DNA from 4 places in the Paenibacillus sp. GQ49 genome. Region 2 is predicted to be linked to each of the others. Evidence: riboswitches for the same ligand, from Rfam matches in the RefSeq annotation. Region 2 holds a riboswitch; each other region holds the start of a gene.
The links. Region 2 has a riboswitch for cyclic di-AMP ahead of AC6CIF_RS02215 (C40 family peptidase). Riboswitches for the same ligand answer to the same signal wherever they lie in the genome.
Positions count from the first base shown of each region.

Region 1: it holds a riboswitch for cyclic di-AMP, as region 2 does, so the genes downstream of both, AC6CIF_RS31350 (C40 family peptidase) here and AC6CIF_RS02215 (C40 family peptidase) in region 2, are expected to answer to the same signal.
Region 3: it holds a riboswitch for cyclic di-AMP, as region 2 does, so the genes downstream of both, AC6CIF_RS29755 (resuscitation-promoting factor) here and AC6CIF_RS02215 (C40 family peptidase) in region 2, are expected to answer to the same signal.
Region 4: it holds a riboswitch for cyclic di-AMP, as region 2 does, so the genes downstream of both, AC6CIF_RS09910 (HAD family hydrolase) here and AC6CIF_RS02215 (C40 family peptidase) in region 2, are expected to answer to the same signal.

Region 1 is NZ_JCAXEL010000034.1:28,012-33,138, reverse strand. Features, by position in the region: gene AC6CIF_RS31370 (4a-hydroxytetrahydrobiopterin dehydratase) at 1-222, shown strand, start outside; gene rbsK (ribokinase) at 266-1,246, shown strand; gene AC6CIF_RS31360 (c-type cytochrome) at 1,321-1,677, opposite strand; gene AC6CIF_RS31355 (GNAT family N-acetyltransferase) at 1,828-2,322, opposite strand; gene AC6CIF_RS31350 (C40 family peptidase) at 2,676-3,146, opposite strand; cyclic di-AMP (ydaO/yuaA leader) riboswitch at 3,150-3,287, opposite strand; gene AC6CIF_RS31345 (hypothetical protein) at 3,533-4,384, opposite strand; gene AC6CIF_RS31340 (M1 family metallopeptidase) at 4,395-5,127, opposite strand, start outside.
Region 2 is NZ_JCAXEL010000001.1:478,913-484,039, reverse strand. Features, by position in the region: gene AC6CIF_RS02235 (xanthine phosphoribosyltransferase) at 13-594, shown strand; gene AC6CIF_RS02230 (hypothetical protein) at 692-1,021, shown strand; gene AC6CIF_RS02225 (hypothetical protein) at 1,141-1,359, shown strand; gene AC6CIF_RS02220 (carboxymuconolactone decarboxylase family protein) at 1,501-1,830, shown strand; gene AC6CIF_RS02215 (C40 family peptidase) at 1,904-2,368, opposite strand; cyclic di-AMP (ydaO/yuaA leader) riboswitch at 2,374-2,505, opposite strand; gene pelA (pectate lyase) at 2,934-3,887, shown strand; tRNA gene AC6CIF_RS02205 (tRNA-Leu) at 4,026-4,110, shown strand; gene xynC (glucuronoarabinoxylan endo-1,4-beta-xylanase XynC) at 4,257-5,127, opposite strand, start outside.
Region 3 is NZ_JCAXEL010000029.1:13,145-18,271, forward strand. Features, by position in the region: gene AC6CIF_RS29745 (HD domain-containing protein) at 1-1,234, shown strand, start outside; gene AC6CIF_RS29750 (TatD family hydrolase) at 1,567-2,337, shown strand; cyclic di-AMP (ydaO/yuaA leader) riboswitch at 2,579-2,832, shown strand; gene AC6CIF_RS29755 (resuscitation-promoting factor) at 3,106-4,290, shown strand; gene rnmV (ribonuclease M5) at 4,446-4,991, shown strand; gene rsmA (16S rRNA (adenine(1518)-N(6)/adenine(1519)-N(6))-dimethyltransferase RsmA) at 4,996-5,127, shown strand, end outside.
Region 4 is NZ_JCAXEL010000004.1:129,355-134,481, forward strand. Features, by position in the region: gene AC6CIF_RS09900 (Nramp family divalent metal transporter) at 1-1,238, shown strand, start outside; gene AC6CIF_RS09905 (HAD family hydrolase) at 1,375-2,058, opposite strand; gene AC6CIF_RS09910 (HAD family hydrolase) at 2,400-2,798, opposite strand; cyclic di-AMP (ydaO/yuaA leader) riboswitch at 2,914-3,089, opposite strand; gene AC6CIF_RS09915 (glutathione peroxidase) at 3,462-3,941, shown strand; tRNA gene AC6CIF_RS09920 (tRNA-Leu) at 4,085-4,167, opposite strand; gene AC6CIF_RS09925 (urease accessory protein UreF) at 4,591-5,127, shown strand, end outside.

The DNA.
Region 1 (5,127 bases), on a different contig from region 2:
ATTGTACGCAAATTTGTGTTCTCCAACTACATGAAAGGGATTGCATTTGTGGATGAGGTCGCTGCGATCTCGGAAGCGTTCAATCATCATCCTTTTATTACGATTGACTATACAACGGTTACGCTGCGTCTTACGTCATGGGATGCGGGCGGTATTACATCTGTAGATATTAAGGAAGCAGGGCAGTACAACGAAGCTTATGACAAAATGAGGTCGGAATAACAAGGTTGGTTATTATCGCACGGCGGAAGTGAGTGAACCATACATGTCAGACTATAATCAGAAACAACCTCTTATTGCTGTCGTAGGCAGTCTCAATATGGATCTCGTGGTGAAGACAGACATGATTCCGGAAGAGGGAGAGACGGTGAGCGGGGAGGAACTGCATTATCTCGCTGGTGGCAAAGGGGCGAACCAGGCTGTTGCCGCTGCACGTCTGGGTGGACAGACCACAATGATTGGTGCGGTGGGATCGGATGGTTTTGGCGAACGTCTGCTGCACAGTCTGACGGAAAGTGGTGCAGATGTCTCGCAGGTTCGCAGATTGGAAGACACGGTTACAGGGACGGCTTCCATCTGGCTCTCTCGGGGAGACAATCGGATTATCGTTATTCCTGGTGCGAATGGGCAAGTAGTGCCTGAGATGCTGGAAGAGGCGGATACGGTAAAAAGCCTGACTGCAGCCGCAGCGGTGCTGCTGCAGCTGGAGATCCCGCTGCCAGCGGTTACCCGCGCCGCCCAACTGGCAGCTGAAGGCAGCGCACTGGTGGTGCTCAACCCGGCTCCCGCGGTGCCGGGTCTGCCCCAGGAGCTCCTGCGGTGCGTCGACGTTGTCACGCCGAACCGCAGCGAGCTTGCCGTGCTTACCGGCCGGGATCATCTCCGGCCGGAAGACCTGGATGCGGCGGTCGCAGAGCTCGCCGCATCCCTCGGGGCCGCTGTCGTCACGACGCTCGGCCCCGAGGGGGCTGTGTACGCGGCGCCTGGTGGCCGCGTACAAGCAGGGCGTGCCGGCGCGTGCCGTGCGCCCGGCTACGCCGTAAGCGCCGTCGATACGACCGGCGCTGGCGATTGCTTCAACGGCGCGCTGGCGGTAGCCCTCGCGCGCGGTGAGACCTTGGACGCGGCTGTAGGCTTCGCCATGGGTGCGGCCGCGTTATCCGTGACAAAGCTCGGCGCCCAGTCCGGGATGCCGTCCGCACGTGAAGTTGAGGCCTTTCTGGCCGAGAATGCGCCAGAGTCCTAATAATTGGCATAACAAAGAGGCTCTTATTCTCCCAAAAGGGGATTAAGCGCCTCTTTGTTATGCGTGTGCAGAGATTATTTCTTCTCTGACAGCCACATGGCGATATTTGCAATCTCTTCGTCCTGCAGTTTGCCCTTGAAGGAAGGCATGCCACCTTTACCTTTGACAATCGTAGAATAGATCTTCTCCAGATCATCCTGGCTACCGATGTTGGCCAGAGCAGGTCCTACGCCACCTTGAAGCTGATCCCCGTGACAGGAGATACAATTGGCTTTGACCAGTGCTTCAGCTTGTCCAGCATCCAATGTTACTTCCGGCATGGTTGGTTTGGCTTCTTCAGCCACTTCTTCTTTCCCTGGAAGCGTAAACATTAAAACAATAGCTAAAGCGCATGCTGCAAAAAATACTCCGCTCATGATCCATTTGTGCATCCCTTATGTCCCCTCCAGAATGAAAGATCATCTAACCTGAAACTATCCATATCATTATAACGGAACCTGTACTGACATCATAGCATTTTGTGGGAATTTTTTGAACTAATCACATAACAAGGGGCGAATTTGGTTGTTTTGCAATGGTTTCTAACCGCGAGGCCCTTCATAAACCATACAGTGAAAGGGCTTCAAGCCGCTTGGGGTCTGTCGTTCGTATGTATCCTGGGTGACAAATCCACTCTTCAGATAGACTTGAATGGCACGAGCATTCCAAGTGAGTACTTCCAGATCAATCTCATTCGTGGGATTTCGGCGAATGGCTTCCTGTACAATGGCAGTGACAAAAGCTGTCCCTTGACCCTGACCACACAGCTCTGGATGCATGCCAAGGCCAATCCGGGTTACCCCTTGAAGTGGGAAGTATTGAGCAAACCCACATATACGATCGTTCTGATCCAGGACGATCGCATATTGCTCCTGCCGCAGCTGTGCATCTCCGAATTCGACTTCCAGAGCTTTCATCTGCTCCCAGGGGAGCCAGCTGTAGATATTGTAAGGCGGGTCATACTGCCAACTGCAGATAAGCTCCGCATGTTCTTCTCGCATGGGTACAACGTGAAACGTCACAGGGGTTTCCTTCATACACCTGCATGCTCCTTTCCTTGAAACAGAACTCTTTGTCCACTCTACAAAAGAGATGTTCATTTAGCAAGTCTTCCTTCCCAAGAAAAAAAATGAAACAAAAGTTCCGGTAATTCCGTTTATATTATAACGGGATGGGTAAAAACATCATAAGGGCACGGACGAACGAACGCAAAATGAACCTGTTGATGTCGCAGGATATGCCCCGAGTAACTTGCAACATGAATAAGGATTGAAGCACAAAAAAACCGCCGGATACATTCCTGCGGAGAATGTACCGGGCGGTTCTGTTATGCTTCTTGCTTCGTTCCAGTATGGTTAATGGTTACAGCATCATGTTGCTCAGCTTGTCCCTAGTCAAGGGCCAGTGATTCATATGCGTCCGTGCTCATAATCCGTTTTGCGCCAACATAACGATTGGCCCAATAGTTTTCACTCAATGCACTGATCGTAACGCCTTTGGAAGAAGAGGAGTGTGCAAACTTTCCATCTCCTACAAAGATTCCTACATGAGATACGCCTTTACCTGTTGTATTAAAGAACACCAGATCGCCAGCTCTCATTTCCATGCGGGATACGGAATCGCCCATGTCGAATTGGGAACTGGATTGGCGTGCCAAATCAATACCCAACTTGTCGAATACATACCGTGTAAATCCGGAGCAGTCAAAGCCGTTAAGCGTTGTTCCTCCACTTTTGTATGTAGTTCCCATTGCTGAATCAATTACTGTGTCCATCTTTGAATCTGCGAATGCGCTACCTGCACCAAGTGATAAAGCGAATGTGATGCTAAGTACAGCTGCGGTTAATTTCTTCTTGAACAAGAGATATTCCCCTTCCAATGCCTGCGAGGTTAGCTTAAGGATTCGGTTGAAGGTCCCCTATGATCCCTCTGTAGCAAGATCAATTCACCCATAACTGGTTCCCCCGCTTCCCAGGTGCCAGGAATTTGGCTATGCTAGTTATGCACCTGCGAAATCAAGAAATGACGATTTAATTTTAAGTAGTTACAAATATGAATGTAAAGATTACAAAGTTGTTACTAAAAACTCACTGCGATTATTGTAACAGAGGAGTACGGCTTTGGCAACGTTTAACAACAAATTTAGCAAAAAAACCTCGACCTTTGACGGGGAAAGGTTGAGGTTTGCCTATTTATTAAGTACATATTAGGGCATGAGTTTAACATGTGATGGTAACAATTTTTAAACTATCTGCTCTCACCTTTGGATATTTTGGACTGCCATAATCGGAAATGGCTGCATATTTTCCACAGACTCAATAGACATCTGGCAAGTGGATACGTCTGTTGTAGTATAAGTCCGGTAAGTCCCGTTAATAACCATGAGGCTGAAGTGAATGCCCCAAAGACGAGCAGGTGTACTCCCCCCAGCAGGAGTGCAATGCCGATTACAGCGATGAGATGACGCAGTGCAATCCAGAGTGCTTTGAGGGTACCGTGAGCCCCGCCTTCTCCTTCTGGTGCCGAAACACCGAACTGCATGTAGAGTATGGCGTGGTGGATGATCCAACCATATACAATCCAGGCAGCAACATAAGGGATACCAGGCAAAAGTAATTGAAGGGAATGAAATCCGTCCATGAGAATCGAGTAGAGCTTCGGTATGAGCCAGTAGGCGGGCAGAAGTATCAATAAAGTACGTATGGTGTGGAGCAGCAGCATCGGTTTCCACAGATTTTTGATTCCGCGGACGAAGGGGATGCGCTCTTCTGTAGAGTTAAAGTGCTGAAGTGAGTAGAGCAGTCCTGCCTGAATGAGGGGGCTGATCAACATGCGAACCAGCAGCATGCCCCCCAGAATCCATAGATAACGATGAACCTCCGGATGGGTAGACAGGTTGAGTTGACTTTCCATTTTGAACAAAAGTGTACTCAGTTCCCCGGCATCAGAATCCGGATAACGCAGGAGTAGGGGGATGACCGCCGATTGTACCATTCGATAGAAGAAATATCCCCAAATGAGTTGATAGAGAAATAAGAGTGCGGCAATGAACATATGCTGACGGACGAGAAACCAGCCTTCACGTATTTTCGCTTTCACCGTTTCCACCTCACCATGACAGACCTCCGAATATGGCTTCTATTAGTTTGGTTACACTCATGCTCCAGCGGGATTTCGCCCGCTCATCCAGTCCGGATTTCAGGAAATTGTTCATATGGCGGTTCTCCAGCACGATCGTGTACAGGGGATCGGTCATGGCCCAGGATACGGGGGATGTGTGAGTTAATTTATAGGTGATGCGATCTTCTTTGCCATTCCATTGCTTGGTGAGGATATGCCCGTCTTCAAAAGCAATGCGAACAGGAACGGCGCTGTAGTCACTGCCTTTTTTCGCTATCGTCACGGATGACTCGTACAATGTTTGACCGTCTTTCTGTACGGGCGTAACACGAATCTTCTCTACAGCAAAGTCAGCCATCCCGTTACCATAGACGTATTGATCAAAATAATCAGACCAGGAAGTGCGAGTCACTTGTTCCACAACGTTCTGGAAATCAGCCGAAGTGGGATGTTTGAAGCGGTACTTCTTCACATAGGTAGAGAGAATGCGTTCCATCTTTTTGGTACCGACTTGATGTTCAATACCAAGCAATACAAGCTTGCCACGTGTATAGACATTGGCTGCATACTCATTCTGTGAATCAAACTTCCAGGATTCTTGTGTTAAGGATGAAGGAGACGTAATTAGTCCCGATTGTACCGGCAGATTCGGAATCAATCCGTATTCCTGCTCCATCAGTTTGTCTTCTGCATAAGAGGTGAACCCCTCATCCAGCCAGGCC
Region 2 (5,127 bases):
GGAGGTCAAATCATGGAATTATTGAAACAACGAATATTACAAGAAGGTGTGGTTATCTCGGATCAAGTATTAAAGCTGGATGGTCTGTTGAACCACCAGATTGATCCTGCATTAACGATGGAGATGGGACGTGAGTTTGCTGCCCGTTTTCGTGAAAGTGGAGTAACTCGAGTAATCACGGTAGAATCCTCAGGGATTCCGGTTGCGTTTGCCGCAGCCTATGAACTTGGGGTGCCCCTTGTATTCGCCCGTCGCAAAAAAACACTTCTGGCTGATCCTGATGCTTACTGTGAACGTGTACCGTCCTTTACCAAAGGAATTGTAACTGACATTATGGTATCCCGCGAGTTCATTCATGAGAATGACCGTATTTTGTTCATTGATGATATCATTGCCAATGGAGATGCCGCTCGTGGCGTCATCAAAATTATCGAGCGTTCCGGTGCGGAACTCGTCGGATTCGGCGTTGTGGTCGAGAAAAGTTTTCAGGCAGGGGCACGCACGATTCGTGAACAGGGTATTCCGGTGGAAGCCTTGGTACGCATTCGTTCCCTGAATGATGGTACGGTACAATTTGACGATAACGAAATGTGACATTTTAAAGGAATAGGGCCTATTTTTTGAACTATGCCTTTGCATGACCGCCGATTTCATTTATAATGGGGTTATGTTAGGGAGAGGAGGCAACACCATGGGGAACCAACCGGCAACAGAACAATTTTTTAATGATAAGCTGGCGGAATCGAAAGTTCATTTTGAACGTGCCCTGGATTGTAAACATACGGAATTCGATGACCTTTATCCCTATATGATTGAACATCCTCAATTTTTCTGGTACAAACGCTATGTTGCCTGGTCAGAATTACTGACGATTGTAGGCTTGTGCGAGGAGTTGTCCTTCTCTTGGAAAGAACAATTTACACCGCATCAAGTGGAGTACCTTGAAGAACGTGTGATGTCCGCCAAAGTGCTTGATTTTTGGTTCGAGAAGAACGACAGCAAAGAGCACGCGCAGCGGTAACTTTCAGTCGGGACATAATTTCGAATGACATGACAGTCCAATACAGTCACGTGAGACCTAAATGACATTTCATTTAGGTCTCTTTTTGTAAATAAATTTGGAATATAGGAGCCATGAAGATGATCAGTGATACAGAACTGGACGCTCTGCGTCTGTCAGGTGAGAAAGTAAGAGTCGTACGGGACGAGCTGGAATCTAACGATGTAACCGGGATTGTTGTTGCCTGGGATGGCGAGCAGGTGCTTATCCGTCGTCAGAATCGACGTGTCGTTAAGCTGGATCGCAGTTACAGATATCAGCTGTTCAGCGAGCCGCGCCAGAGTCCACTTAGTGAGTAACAGCTCATAATTATGGCAGAGCCATGAGCGTTAAATGTTTGGAATTACCATGATTTCTTGGCATAATTGGCTCACTCGGGAGAGAAGATAGGTACAGTGAGGAAGATCTGTAACTATAGCCGAGAGGGTGTGCTACAAGCCATGACATTGATGAATGATAAAGTTCATGCCTACAAGGATCAGATTGGAGCATTAAGCGATGTACTGCCAGGTGTGGTGAAGTCGTATCATGAGTTTACCGGAGAATGTTTCCAACCTGGCGTGATTGATGCGAAGACAAAACAGTTAATTGCCCTTGGGATTGGATTGTTTGCAAACAATGAGGTATGTACCTTCTACCATGTAGAAGAAGCCCGTGCCAAGGGAGCAACAGATCAGGAGATTATGGAGACTGTAGCCGTGGCCGGAGCTGTTGGAGGAGGACATGCCCTGTCTCAGGGTGCGATGCGAGTGCAGAAGGCGCTTCATTAGTAAGCAATGCAACATACATTTATAAGCACAAAAAAGGCATCCGGTTAATAACCGATGCCTTTTTGCATGTGAATTACATTTTACCCAACATTTTATTATACATAAACTGTCCAGTTACCCGACGTGCTGTTACATAGCGGTCATTGAAGTATGGATTCGATAACTTCGTGATGCTTACACCTTTACTGCTGGAGGCATGAGCGAATTGTCCGCCGCCGATATATACACCTGTATGTGAAATGCCTTTGCCTGTTGTATTAAAGAACACCAGATCACCTGTCCGAACATTGCTCTTGGATACCGGAGTACCTGCTTTGGCTTGCTGCTGAGAAGTACGTGGCAGTTCAATGCTGTATTTGTTGAAAAGATATCTCATAAAACCAGAACAGTCGAAGCCGGCTACAGTTGTGCCACCCCATTTGTAAGGAATACCTGTCATGTTGTTCACTACGGAGTTGATACTGCTTGCCTCTGTGCTTGTTGCCCCGGATGTAAATAATACAGCTGCTCCAAAAATGGAGATAATCAGTTTTTTCAAAATCAATGTTCTCCCTTCGATGCCTACGGAGTTAGCTAAGGGTTCGGTAGAAGGTTCCCTATATTTCCTATGTATAAGAATAATTCACCCAAAATGGTTCCCCCGTTTTCAAACATGAAACTCGGCAATGAATAATTAAGTTTTTGTAACTATTTGAAACTATATTGCATAAATGCGTAATTGTCAAACCCATTTAAAACCCTTCGTAGTACCCCAATGTTATCGGAATTACGGTTTTTATATGAAAGAGGGCATCAAGTTTGGGTATCATTCATGACAAAAACGTCATTATTGATTCGTTGAAGGTGATTTTGGATAAATGAATAGGTTTGTCATGAGTTAAAAGAACTATTCCGTTATGTAGAATTTAAGATATTATATTCATTAAGTTGCATATATTGACAAAAATCGATTTTTTGCATATTATCTGATTATCCAATCCACATATTGGATTAAAATTGATTTTATTATGCGATAAATACAAAAAAAGGAGGTTTAGGGACACGTATCATAGGTAAAGTAGAAGTAGAAGATTTATTAAAACAAACATAGGAGAGTGTTATCTTTGAAAGCAAAAAAAATAGTTACTTTTGTTCTAGCATTTACCATGGTATTCTCAGCCGTTGGAATGGCAGTTCTCCCTGTAGCAACCGTATCTGCTGCCGATGCATCAGGTACAACAGCAAGTATTTCCGATGTTTTGAAGAACCAGCTGCCAGATGGAGGTTGGAGAAAAGATTATAAACAAACCAGTGGAGAATGGGCGAAGTCAACGATTGACAACAAGGCTACATACTCAGAAATTAGAAGATTGGCGAAGGAATTTAAAAAGACGAATGATCCGCGTTACTCCACAGCTGCAATCAAAGGCATTAACTTTTTGATCAACATGCAGTATTCAAACGGCGGATGGCCACAAGTCTACCAAAGCTCCGGATATCACAAGCACATTACCTACAATGATGATGCCATGATTAATGTAATGATCATGCTGGATGAAGTAGCAGCACGCAAAGGTGATTTCTCGTTTATCGACAGCACACTTGCTAACCGCAGTAAAAATTCAGTTGCCAAAGGTGTGGAGGCGATTCTGAATACACAGGTCGTTTCAGGTGGTAAGCTGACAGCATGGGGACAACAACATGATTCCAGCTCTCTTAAACCAGCGAGCGCAAGAATCTACGAAGTGCCATCGCTGACAGCTGGAGAGAGTGTAACGATTGTTAAATTTCTGAAAACCAGACCTGCTAACGCTAAAATTACCGCATCCATTAAAGGAGCGGAGGCTTGGTTTAACAAAGTGAAAATTACGGGTTACAAGTATGAAAGAGCTAATGGAGACAGTAAAATTATCGCTGATTCCAAAGCTGCACCAATTTGGGCACGCTTCTATGAGATCGGAACGGATAAACCAATCTTTATTGGTCGTGATGGGGTAGTTAAATACAAATTAAGTGATATTGATAAAGAAAGAAGAGGCGGTTATGCATGGTATGGCAACTGGCCTTCCAAGCTGTAATTTGTAGTTAAAGGTAAAGCCCGAATCGACATGGACGTCTGTTTCGGGCTTTATTGTTATTATTTTCAGTGTTGACATGATAGATTCCGCATGATATATTATTTCTTGTCGCCGATATTGATCTCGGAGATACAATATGCGGTCGTGGCGGAATTGGCAGACGCGCACGGTTCAGGTCCGTGTGGGCTAACCCCCCGTGGAGGTTCGAGTCCTCTCGACCGCATCTAAAAAAAGACTCCATAAGCTAACGCTCAAGGAGTCTTTTTTTTGCATTTTTTGATATAACACTAACTTTAGACTCGAGTATCGATGAGGTTAGTGCTTAGCTGCACGTACAGCAAAGGGTCTTCCATCAGCCATACGGAACGTTTATTGTGCTGCGGTAACATTAACGCTGTCAATATTCGGTCCTTCCGATCCGGTGGTAACCACTTTCAATGTATTGGTCCCCGTGTTCATGGGGACCTGTATTGTTTTTTCAACCCAAGTGGACCAGCTTCCCGTAGCCGGAAAAGGCTCGTTGCTAATGACTTTGGTTCCGTTAACAAAAATGTCGAGGTTCCGAGTGCCGCTTTCCAGCGCATAACGAAACTTTACGTTTTTGGTACCTGTTATAGTGTTATTAATGCCGTTCCATTGAATGGCTGAACCAGTCATCGCATTGAAGTTAACATACCCGGAGCCAGTGTAACCGGGGTAGATTGTTTCAATGGCAGCTTCCGTAAGTGACGTTCCGGTCTCGGCTTCATACGTAGTACCACTGCCTGTATTCCCGCCGCTGTTTCCGCCAGTAACGTTGGCAACAAACGTTGTTACGCTCTGAGGCGGGAGCTGTGCCGTGAAGGCTCCATTGGATACGGTAAGCGGGGATCCGCTTGCCAGGTTTCGACTGCTGTCCGTGATCCATGAGGATACTGTGGAGGCATTACCGTTCTGTAGAACGAATTTTTGGCTTGTAGCCGAAGTTCCACGGTTAATCGCCACGACGACGACTTTGTTATCACCTTTGTAGGCAGAGACAAAGGTATTCGTATCCGGATTTTTCGTTGCATCGACTCGCAGATAGCCTGGACGCACGAATTTAGAGAAATGAGCCATATTATACCCGCGTTTGCTTATGGTACCATCCTCTTTCATCGGACCATACTGTCTGCGGATGTACCACCACACATAGGCCTGGAAATCACCTTCTACCATGGCATTGTGCATGTGATAGGAAACGTCTAATGCTTCAGGCCAG
Region 3 (5,127 bases), on a different contig from region 2:
ACATAATTATATCCACGTGCAAGATCCAGTTATATGGCAGTTAATTAACACCCCGGAATTTCAGCGTTTACGCCGGATTCGTCAGCTGGGTACTTCTTACCTTACCTTTCACGGAGCAGAGCATAGTCGGTTCTCACATTCACTAGGTGTTTATGAGATCACCCGCAAGATCATCTCTCAATTTGAAAGAAGTCATTATTCGGATTGGCCGAAGGAAGAAAAGATTGTAGCTCTGTGTGCAGCTTTACTTCATGATCTCGGGCATGGGCCATTCTCTCACTCCATTGAGGAAGCTTTTGACATGAATCACGAAGATTGGACTTGTCGCATTATTAAAGGTGATACCGAAGTAGGGGCGATCTTAAGACGGTATGCTCCTGATTTTCCTGAGAAAGTCGCGTCTGTCATTCAAAAAACGTATGAAAAGCCGATTGTGGTGAACTTGGTGACCAGTCCGCTTGATGCAGATCGAATGGATTATTTGCTCAGGGATGCCTATTTTACAGGTGTAAATTACGGCACGATTGACCTTGATCGTATCCTTCGGATGCTGCGTCCTTATCATGGGCGAATTGTAGTCAAGGAGTCAGGCATGCATGCTGTGGAGGATTACCTAATGTCTCGGTATCAGATGTATTGGCAGATTTACTTCCATCCGGTAACTCGTAGTTCTGAAATTATATTGCGGCAAATATTCAAGCGAGCGAAAACACTCCTACAGCATGGTTTTCAATTTCGCTTCATGATTGATCCACTCCCTCAACTATTTGAAGGAGAATTATCCGTAGATGAATATTTGCAGTTGGATGAAGCATTAATTCAGACGGCATTTACGCAGTGGCGCAAGGAGGACGATACTGTTCTGAGTGAGTTATGCGAACGTTTTATGGATCGCAAGTTATATAAGTATGTAGAGCTTGAACAGGTCGACTTGACAATGATGGAAGAGATTCGGGAAGCTTTTGTACAGGCAGGTCTCGATCCCGAATATGATCTTGAAATTGATTTTCCTTCGGATAATCCGTATGATGTGTTTCGTCCGGATGAATCCACAGATAAGCAGATTCTTCTTCTGGATCGACAGGACAATTTACGTGAGTTGTCAGAAGTATCTGACATTGTCCGTTCCATCAGTGGGCTTCACCGAGGGAAACATCATTTGTATTACCCGCAAAACAAGGTGGATGCGATTATTCACGAATTACCGTCACATATACGCCCCTATTTCTTGTAATCGTGTGGGTATAATCCAATGAAGAATTTCGATATCAAAACACTTTCTAAAAGAGCTATTTTTCATGATACAGTAATCTGCTTTAATGGGGAGTATATGTAGATCGACATAATTTTGTAAATGCAAGCAGGCAGAATGAGCACAATCAACAATATATAGATCAGAATATCCGTATATCTTCTATATATTGTAGTTGTGAAGAAACAAACGTAATGATGTAATACACAGATTACCCAAAATGTTTTATGTATGAGTCATTGAATTATTGAATTTTACAAATTGAATTTTCAGAAGAAGATAGTCGTTATTTCGACATGAAGGGAGATACAGACATGATGCTGTTCGACACACATACACATCTGGATGCACCACAATTCGACGAGGACCGCGAGGACATGATTCAGCGTGCTGTGGATGCAGGAGTTGGTCGCATGATCAACATTGGCTTTAACCGGGAGACGATTCCAACCACAATGAAACTCGCCGAAACATATGACTTTATATATGCAGCTGTAGGGTGGCATCCCGTAGATGCGATCACAATGCAGGAGGGCGATTTGGAGTGGATTGCATCTTTATGCAAGCATGAAAAAGTGGTTGCGATCGGTGAGATTGGGTTGGATTATCACTGGGATACTTCACCGAAAGAAATACAGCATCGCGTATTACGACAACAAATTGCTTTGGCGCGTGAAGTGAACATGCCAATTGTCATCCATAATCGGGATGCACATGAGGATATCATAAGAATTTTGCGTGAAGAGAAGGCGGGGGAAGTTGGTGGTGTGATGCACTCGTTCTCGGGCAGCTGGGAAACAGCAAAAAGTTGTCTCGATATGGGCTTCCATCTCTCCTTCGGAGGACCGATCACATTCAAAAATGCAAAGCAGCCCAAAGAGGTGCTGGAGAAGGTTCCTATGGACCGGTTTTTCATTGAAACAGATGCTCCATATTTGACACCTCACCCTTATCGTGGGAAGCGAAATGAGACAGCGCATGTACGTCTGGTTGCAGAGGCAGCTGCGGAAATTAAAGGCATTTCGGTGGAGGAAATTGCTGCAATAACAACCAAAAATGCCATGGAACGATTTGGGATTCGTTAAAAAAACGAGCAAATGAGGTGAAAAAGGCAGGTAAGCGGAGGTAATTTGCCCTTTGATCCAAATAAATCAAGAATATTACAATATTTTAACCAAATATTCAGAAAAACGTACTTGATCAACGCTTTACAACATGCATCAAAACAGGATATCATCTTTTCAGTGAATTGTTGTGCGGAAAATTGGACAGATGTTCGGGGGATGAACAAAGGGACACTTTCCGATGAAACAACATTACTTTCATGAATCAGTCTCGCTGAGTCTCCGTTATCGGAGAGCGGGGGAACCAATAGGGCTTAAACATCGGTGTATTTGGCCGATGCGCAACGTTCGCTGACCCAAAAGCAGCGAAGAGAACTGCGAAGCCGTATTTGATTTCTTCTTTGGGTCTCGGGGTGAATTCAAGGGCGTCCGCCATGAGCGGGTGACCCAAGATAGGGCGGCTCTCTTTCGCCCGAACCCGACAGCTAACCTCGCAAGCGGAAAAAGAGAGGCAACCTCGTGCATGAATTTCCGATATTCAAAATCATTCGGAAGCCACGAAAGAGTTCCTCTTACACTCTTTCTTTGGCTTTTTTGTTTTTGAATAAAAGAAATATTGTCATCATACGGTAGGTATTCAGGAGGATGACATCATGTTGCGAAGATTGATTCATGGTGCAGAACCGGATTATGTTGGTCCAATCTGTGTTCTGTAGAAAATTTGGTATAGTCACGTCAAAGACATCATGCATTACTTTAGACGACGAGGCTATGAAGGAGGACGGAGAAGTGGGCACATTCCAACCAGAAGAGACCCATGAGTCACGATCATCCAGTAAGTCTTTCGCGTTGCGGTGGAAGCATGAGAACATGCGTCAAATGGCATTGATCGCGATTTTCTCAATTGCGCTTACAATCATGATCTTGTTAGTCGTTTACGGTCAGGCCGGGAAACAAATTTCACTGGTTATTGACGGCAAAGCTCAGGTGGTAGAGACTCGTACAGGAATGCTTCAGGAAATGCTGGAGGAGCAGTCGATCACAGTCAGCCCTCACGATAAGGTATCCATGTCCATGAACGGGGCGATTACAGATGGAGACCGAATCGTTATTGAGCGGGCCGTTCCAGTTAACATTACGGCAGACGGAGACACCAAGACTCTGTATACAACCGATTCATCGGTAGAAGATGCAATTCAAAAATCAGGTATTCAAGTTGAAAGTAATGATAAAGTGTATCCGGCGCTTGGAACTGCGATCAAAGCGGATATGAAGATCCGTGTAGTGCGCGTAACAAAGCGTACAGTGAATGTAGAGCAACCGATTGCTTACAAAGTCATTAAAACGGCTGACCCTAGCTTGTACAAAGGGGATAACCGTGTCGTTGTAAACGGCAAAGAAGGCAAACTTGTGCAGCATATCGAAAAGGTATTTCAGGATGGAGAACTGGTCTCCAAAAAAATGGTCGGCAAATCTGTCGCGAATAATCGTGTAGATAAAGTGATCGCTGTCGGCACCAAAGCAAAACCGGTCGTGAAGGAACCTGAGATTCAGACCGTATCGGCTCAAACGTCAACAACCAAAAAGGCTACAACAACGAACTCGAAGAAAACATCTGCCTCGGGCAGCAAAGTAATTACCGTATCCGGGACTTCTTTTAAATACTCCAAAGTACTTAAAAATGTATCCATGACTGCCTACTCTTCCGAAGAGCCTGGCATTGGTACTAAAACGGCTTCTGGTACTCGTGTAACAGAAGGACGCACCATTGCGGTTGATCCCAAAGTCATTCCAATTGGCTGGTGGGTATATATCGAAGGTCTGGGATTCCGTCGTGCGGAAGATACAGGCGGTGCTATTAAAGGCAACAAAATTGATGTATATTATGACAGTGTGAAGCATGCCCTGAATTTTGGACGTAAGAAAGGCAAGACGGTCTACGTGATCGGTCCAGTGAAGCCGGAAGCGAACTAAAATCGTTTTACTTTGAAATGGGAATGCTATAAAATAGTTGCATGAATGATTCATGCGGAATATGCGGCGGAGGAGTCTGAATTCAGTCTCCCCCGCCGTTTGGCAGAGAAGAGGATATTCCTCTTCTTTTTGCGTTAGAAAGGAAGAAATGGAACATGATAAAAGAAGTCATTGTGGTGGAAGGCCGTGACGATACGGTAGCTATCCGTCGGGCCGTTGAAGCCGATACCATAGAAACAGGTGGATCAGCCATCAACCAACGCATTCTGAAGCGGATTGCGCTTGCTCAGGAGAGACGGGGAGTCATTGTACTGACCGATCCGGATCATGCTGGCGAACGCATTCGTAAAATTATTGCGAACAAGGTGCCAGGCTGCAAACATGCCTTCATTCCGGAAGCCGATGCAACGCGCAAAGGGGACATTGGGGTGGAGAATGCCTCACCAGAGGCGATCCGTCATGCTCTGGCGCGTGTACATACTTCATACGAAGGTGCTCCGAGCCTGATTGATTGGGAGGACCTGATCGCGGCAGGACTTATTGTGCATCCGCAGGCTGCTGCACGTCGCATGGAGATGGGCAATCTGCTGGGCATCGGTTATTGTAACGGGAAGCAGTTCCACAAACGTCTCAGTGTATTTCAGATTACAAGGGAAGAGTTCTCTACAGCATTAGCGCAAATTGAACGTGAAGGATTGTGAGCATATGAAGAACATGGAAGAGACGATTGAAATTGCAACGCCAAAGCGTACGAAAGAGATTATTCAAAGACACGGATTCTCATTCAAGAAAAGTCTGGGTCAGAACTTTCTGATCGATCAAAATATACTGAACAAA
Region 4 (5,127 bases), on a different contig from region 2:
GGTGGAAGAAATTCCTCGCCTTTGTAGGCCCAGGATACCTCGTTGCCGTAGGTTACATGGACCCCGGTAACTGGGCAACAGATATCGCAGGTGGCTCGCAGTTCGGGTATACCTTGTTATCCGTCATCCTGCTCTCGAACCTGATGGCCGTTGTACTTCAATCGTTGGCTGGAAAGCTAGGAATTGTCACTGGACGGGATCTGGCTCAAGCCTGTCGCGAACGTTTTAGCATGCCAGTCGTCATGATGTTATGGATTCTATGTGAGCTTGCCATTGCAGCCACCGATCTGGCTGAGGTTATAGGTTCTGCCATCGCGTTAAAGCTGTTATTTAACATCCCCATGTTATACGGCGTGATTATCACCGCAGTTGATGTACTCCTGATTCTTGTACTGCAAAACAAAGGCTTCCGCGCTTTGGAAACTCTCGTCATTGTGCTAATGGCAACCATTGCCCTCTGCTTTGGGATTGACCTGTTCCTGGCGAAACCGGATATGGGCGGTGTTCTCCATGGTTTTGTACCAAATGTTGAGATTTTGCAAAACCCGGCTATGCTCTATATCGCCATTGGTATTATCGGAGCAACCGTGATGCCGCATAATCTGTACCTGCATTCTTCCATTGTGCAGACCCGTCAGATCGAACAGACACCACAGGGTAAAAAAGAAGCTATTCGGTACTCGACCATGGATTCTACAATCGCGCTGACACTAGCCCTGTTCATCAATGCGGCCATCCTGATTGTATCTGCTGCTGTATTTCACAGGGCAGGCATGACACAGGTTGCCGAGATCGCAGATGCCTACCATCTGCTGACACCTCTATTGGGTACAACCGTTGCAAGTATCCTGTTCGGTGTTGCGCTGTTAGCATCAGGTCAGAATTCTACCCTTACAGGTACACTCGCCGGGCAGATTGTTATGGAAGGTTTCCTGAACATTCGAATTCCGGCTTGGCTGCGCAGACTGGTCACACGTCTGATTGCCATCATCCCTGCGGTAATTGTCACAGCCATTGCAGGAGAACACGGCACAGAAGAACTGCTCATTTTGAGTCAGGTTGTGCTGTCTCTTCAATTACCTTTTGCGGTAATCCCTCTCGTGATGTTCACGAGTGATAAAAAAAGCATGGGTGCATTCGCCAACAAATTGTGGCTCAAAATCATCTCATGGGTCATTGCCGCGATTATCGTTGTGCTGAATGTATATCTGATCATTCAGACGATTCGGTTATTCTAATCTCGTTCTTATCGACTAAATACTAAAAAGGCTGATCAACTCGGGTATTGCATACCCCAGTTGATCAGCCTTTATTGTTGCAATACAGCAAGGTGTTTCCTTTTATAGTAAAACTCAAACTCCAATAAACAACCATCTAATCCTGATTTGGTATCAGTAATGGCAGGAGCTGATCCAATGAATCAACAGTCCAATCCGCACGTTTGTCATCCGATAGTTCTGGCTGGAATCTTCCGTAACCCTGCATAATTCGAATCGTACGCATGCCCAGCTTACGAGCAGGTATAATGTCGTTATCGATCCGATCGCCGATCATGACGGCTTCCCCCGGTTCACAACCGGCCTGCTTCAAGGCCACAGCGTATAACTCAGGGTCTGGCTTGGACACTCCTTCTTCAGCCGAACATGCCAGAACATCAACATACTTCCGCAACCCGTAGCTTTCCAGTCTCTCTTCCGTTCCAGGACTCTGATTGGCAATAATGCCAATGCGATAATGCCGTGACAACTGCTGAAGAACGGAATCCGCTGAAGGAAAAGGACGTTCAAGATCTTTTTGAAATTTCAGCTTGTCCTGAATCTGTTTCTGGTGCTTCTCATCTCCAATGAATGTGCGAATAGCCACTCTCATAGGCCATTGCTCATAATTCTGATAACAGTTCGCGAACAGTTCTCTTACCGCCTCAATCTTCACCAGATACCCCAATGCACAGGCTTCGCGGACGAATTGTCCGATAATATCATCAACCGGCTCCCATTCATCCACCAGCGTATCTCCAACATCAAAAAACAACCACTTTAATCCACCTACATCCGGCACGCCAATTCCTCCTTGTAAGCCACAGGTGATTCCTGATCCTAATCGTGTTCAAAAAGTCTGGTTTTCAGTACCGAGAAGATGGAATGAAGCTAGAAATGGAGTAGCGGAGCGTAGGGAAAACTACGTGAGCAACGGACATTTCGGCTGAATTTCATATTCGATGCTGATGATGCCGCCAGGCATCCTTCGTAATCAAAAGCGGACTTTTTGAACTACCTTTAAAACCATAAAAAAGAAGACTCACCATCCTGCATGAGTCTCCTCAAATTTCCGTTTATTGATATATTCAATTATAACAGGCCCCTTACACCGGAGCAATCACAAGCTAACAAGCTAGCGCACTAACCATTCAGGAGAAAGCCGACTTCTCCATTAAGTGAATACACAATCCGGTCTGCACCCATTCCTCGATAAATGCCCTTTGGATGACTCTGCTCCGTAATGACGCACAGGGATTTCGATGTCCATGAACGGCAGATCTGTAAATAACGACAGGTCAGATTCAGGCTGTTCTCGAAAATAAACACGTTGCCTACGCTGCCCTGCGGCAAAAACCATTTTTGAGCTGCAGCCGTATTCATGCGAATGACATGTTCTACTCCGATTCTACGGAGTCTGCGCTCTTCCCCTGCACTATTGGTTAGAACGGCAAACGGCATTTTTTTGTACATCAGCAATTTAATAAATTTGCGTCCTGCTTCATTTGGAGCAGTCACTAAGATCATCTCAGTATCCATCATTTGTTCCTCCCTTGGCGTGAAAAGACAACAAAAAAGAAGCGTGGGGGACCAAGGCCTCCCGAACGCTTCTTAAAGAACCCATGGCGAAAACGCCATGAACCAGCGTACGGCTTGTTGCCTCTCCCTTTAACGCTTACGAGGTTAGCTGACGGATTCGGGCGCGAGAGTCGCCCTATTTCCGGCTGTCACCGGAAAATTCACCCCATGAATGCCTACTGTCCTGGACAGCGCATTCTGTTGGTTCCCCCGTTTTCCACTCATCAATGAATGAAAACTCAGCGATTAAAACATCGTTCGTATATCTTAAGGATAAGATCGAGCGATATTATCGTTTGTTTCGTTTTTCAGGTACAATTTAGTTTAAATTGAAATCACGTTATGAATCATACACCCGCGCCATGACGGTGTAAAGTCCGCACAGATCACCGAATCGACAGATTTTCGGCAATACTCACATATAATAGCGCTTACAATAAGGTCATACTCTATCCATCTCTTTAAATCTATCTAATTCTCACTCTGACGAAAATCAACTCGCAATTCATTCACGTATTTAGCACAACTTGCCTGTTTTGATTCTTTTAACACCATATTAGTTTTGCATTATTTAATTGTAACCAATATAATAGAAGATATAAGAGTAAATAAATGGAGGCGATTTAGATGACAGTCTACGATTACAAAGTGAATACCCTTCGCGGTCAAGAAGTTGAAATGTCCGACTACCGTGACAAAGTGTTACTGATCGTGAATACGGCAAGCTCATGCGGCCTTACCCCTCAATTCAAAGGACTGCAAGAACTGCAAGACAAGTTTCAAGATGCTCCATTTGAAGTTCTTGGTTTCCCAAGCAACCAGTTTGCACAGGAAAAAGGATCTTCCGACGATATTGCCGAGTTCTGTCAGATGAATTATGGCGTAAGCTTCCCTATGTTTGAGAAAATTGATGTGAACGGCTCAAGCGCTCACCCTCTTTTCCAACACCTTAGTACAGAAGCTCCTGGCCTGCTCGGCTCCAAAGCAATCAAATGGAATTTCACCAAATTCCTTGTGGATCAGAACGGACAGGTACTGAAACGTTATGCTCCCAAAACAACACCGGACAAGATTGAAGAAGATATCAAGAACTTGCTGCAAAAATAATACATTGGCCACCCGTAGCCGGAAGGTAGAGCACCATTGCCCCGGTAATGGATGGCCTTTTTTCTCAACTTTAATGTCATTTCAAAAAGACAAAAAAAGAAGCTTTCCATTAATGGAAAGCTTCTTTTTAATCGTTCATATGATGCGGTCGAGAGGACTCGAACCTCCACGGGCATACGCCCACTACCCCCTCAAGATAGCGTGTCTGCCATTCCACCACGACCGCATGTCGTAAATAATCGGCAACAGAATTGATTATACCGGGTTCAGAACTAAAAGTAAAGTATTTTTTAATACTACTTTTTCAGCTAGGCATTTTCATCAAAAATCGCATAATCTCGTCATCTTTACCCATGAAATGCATATGATTAGATTTGATCCCCTCTTTTCCGGCTTGAGCTGATCTTATTCATTTATATATAGTCCTTCCTTCACCTATTCATACATATGACATTACACGTTATTTAAAATAACACAATAATTTAGATTTAGATTCTATTCATTAAATTTCACTGATACTATTGACAAAAAGCGGACATTTATGGGATGATAACTATCATATAATTCGGATTTTTAAACATAAAGCAAACAAAAAGGAATATAAATGTCACTTTAAGTGACATTTAACGAACACAGGAGGCGAATGATTGTGAACCGTGGGAATAAGCTGCTCGATTATGTCAAACTGCTTGATTCCTCTATTCAGGTCGGAGGGTTCACCCATTCCTTCGGCATGGATATCCATATTAGGGAGGGTACCATTCGTAATGCAGAAGATCTCGAATCATTCATGCGTTGTCAGTTGCATCCCAGCATCGTTCGTCTTGAAGGTATGGCCATCAAAGGTATCTATACCGCAGCAGATCACAAGGATACATGGCGGATAGCTCTGATCGACAAGCTCGTCCATGTTCAGCGAACCCCTGGAGATCTCAGAGAACAAGCTGCCGCCATGGGTAAACGATTGATCAGACTTGCACGCGCTCTGCACCCCTGGATTGAATTCAGCCAGCTTGAACAGATCTTTGCCAAATACGATTCGGTTGGCTGCCTCTCCACTGTTCACGCCTGGATTAACCACCACCTCGACATCCCGGTCGAGGAGGCGGTCCTTGGTTACCTGCATTCAGCCATGAATGCCTGCATAACCAAAGCCTCCAAAGTCATTCCCCTGAACAATGATACA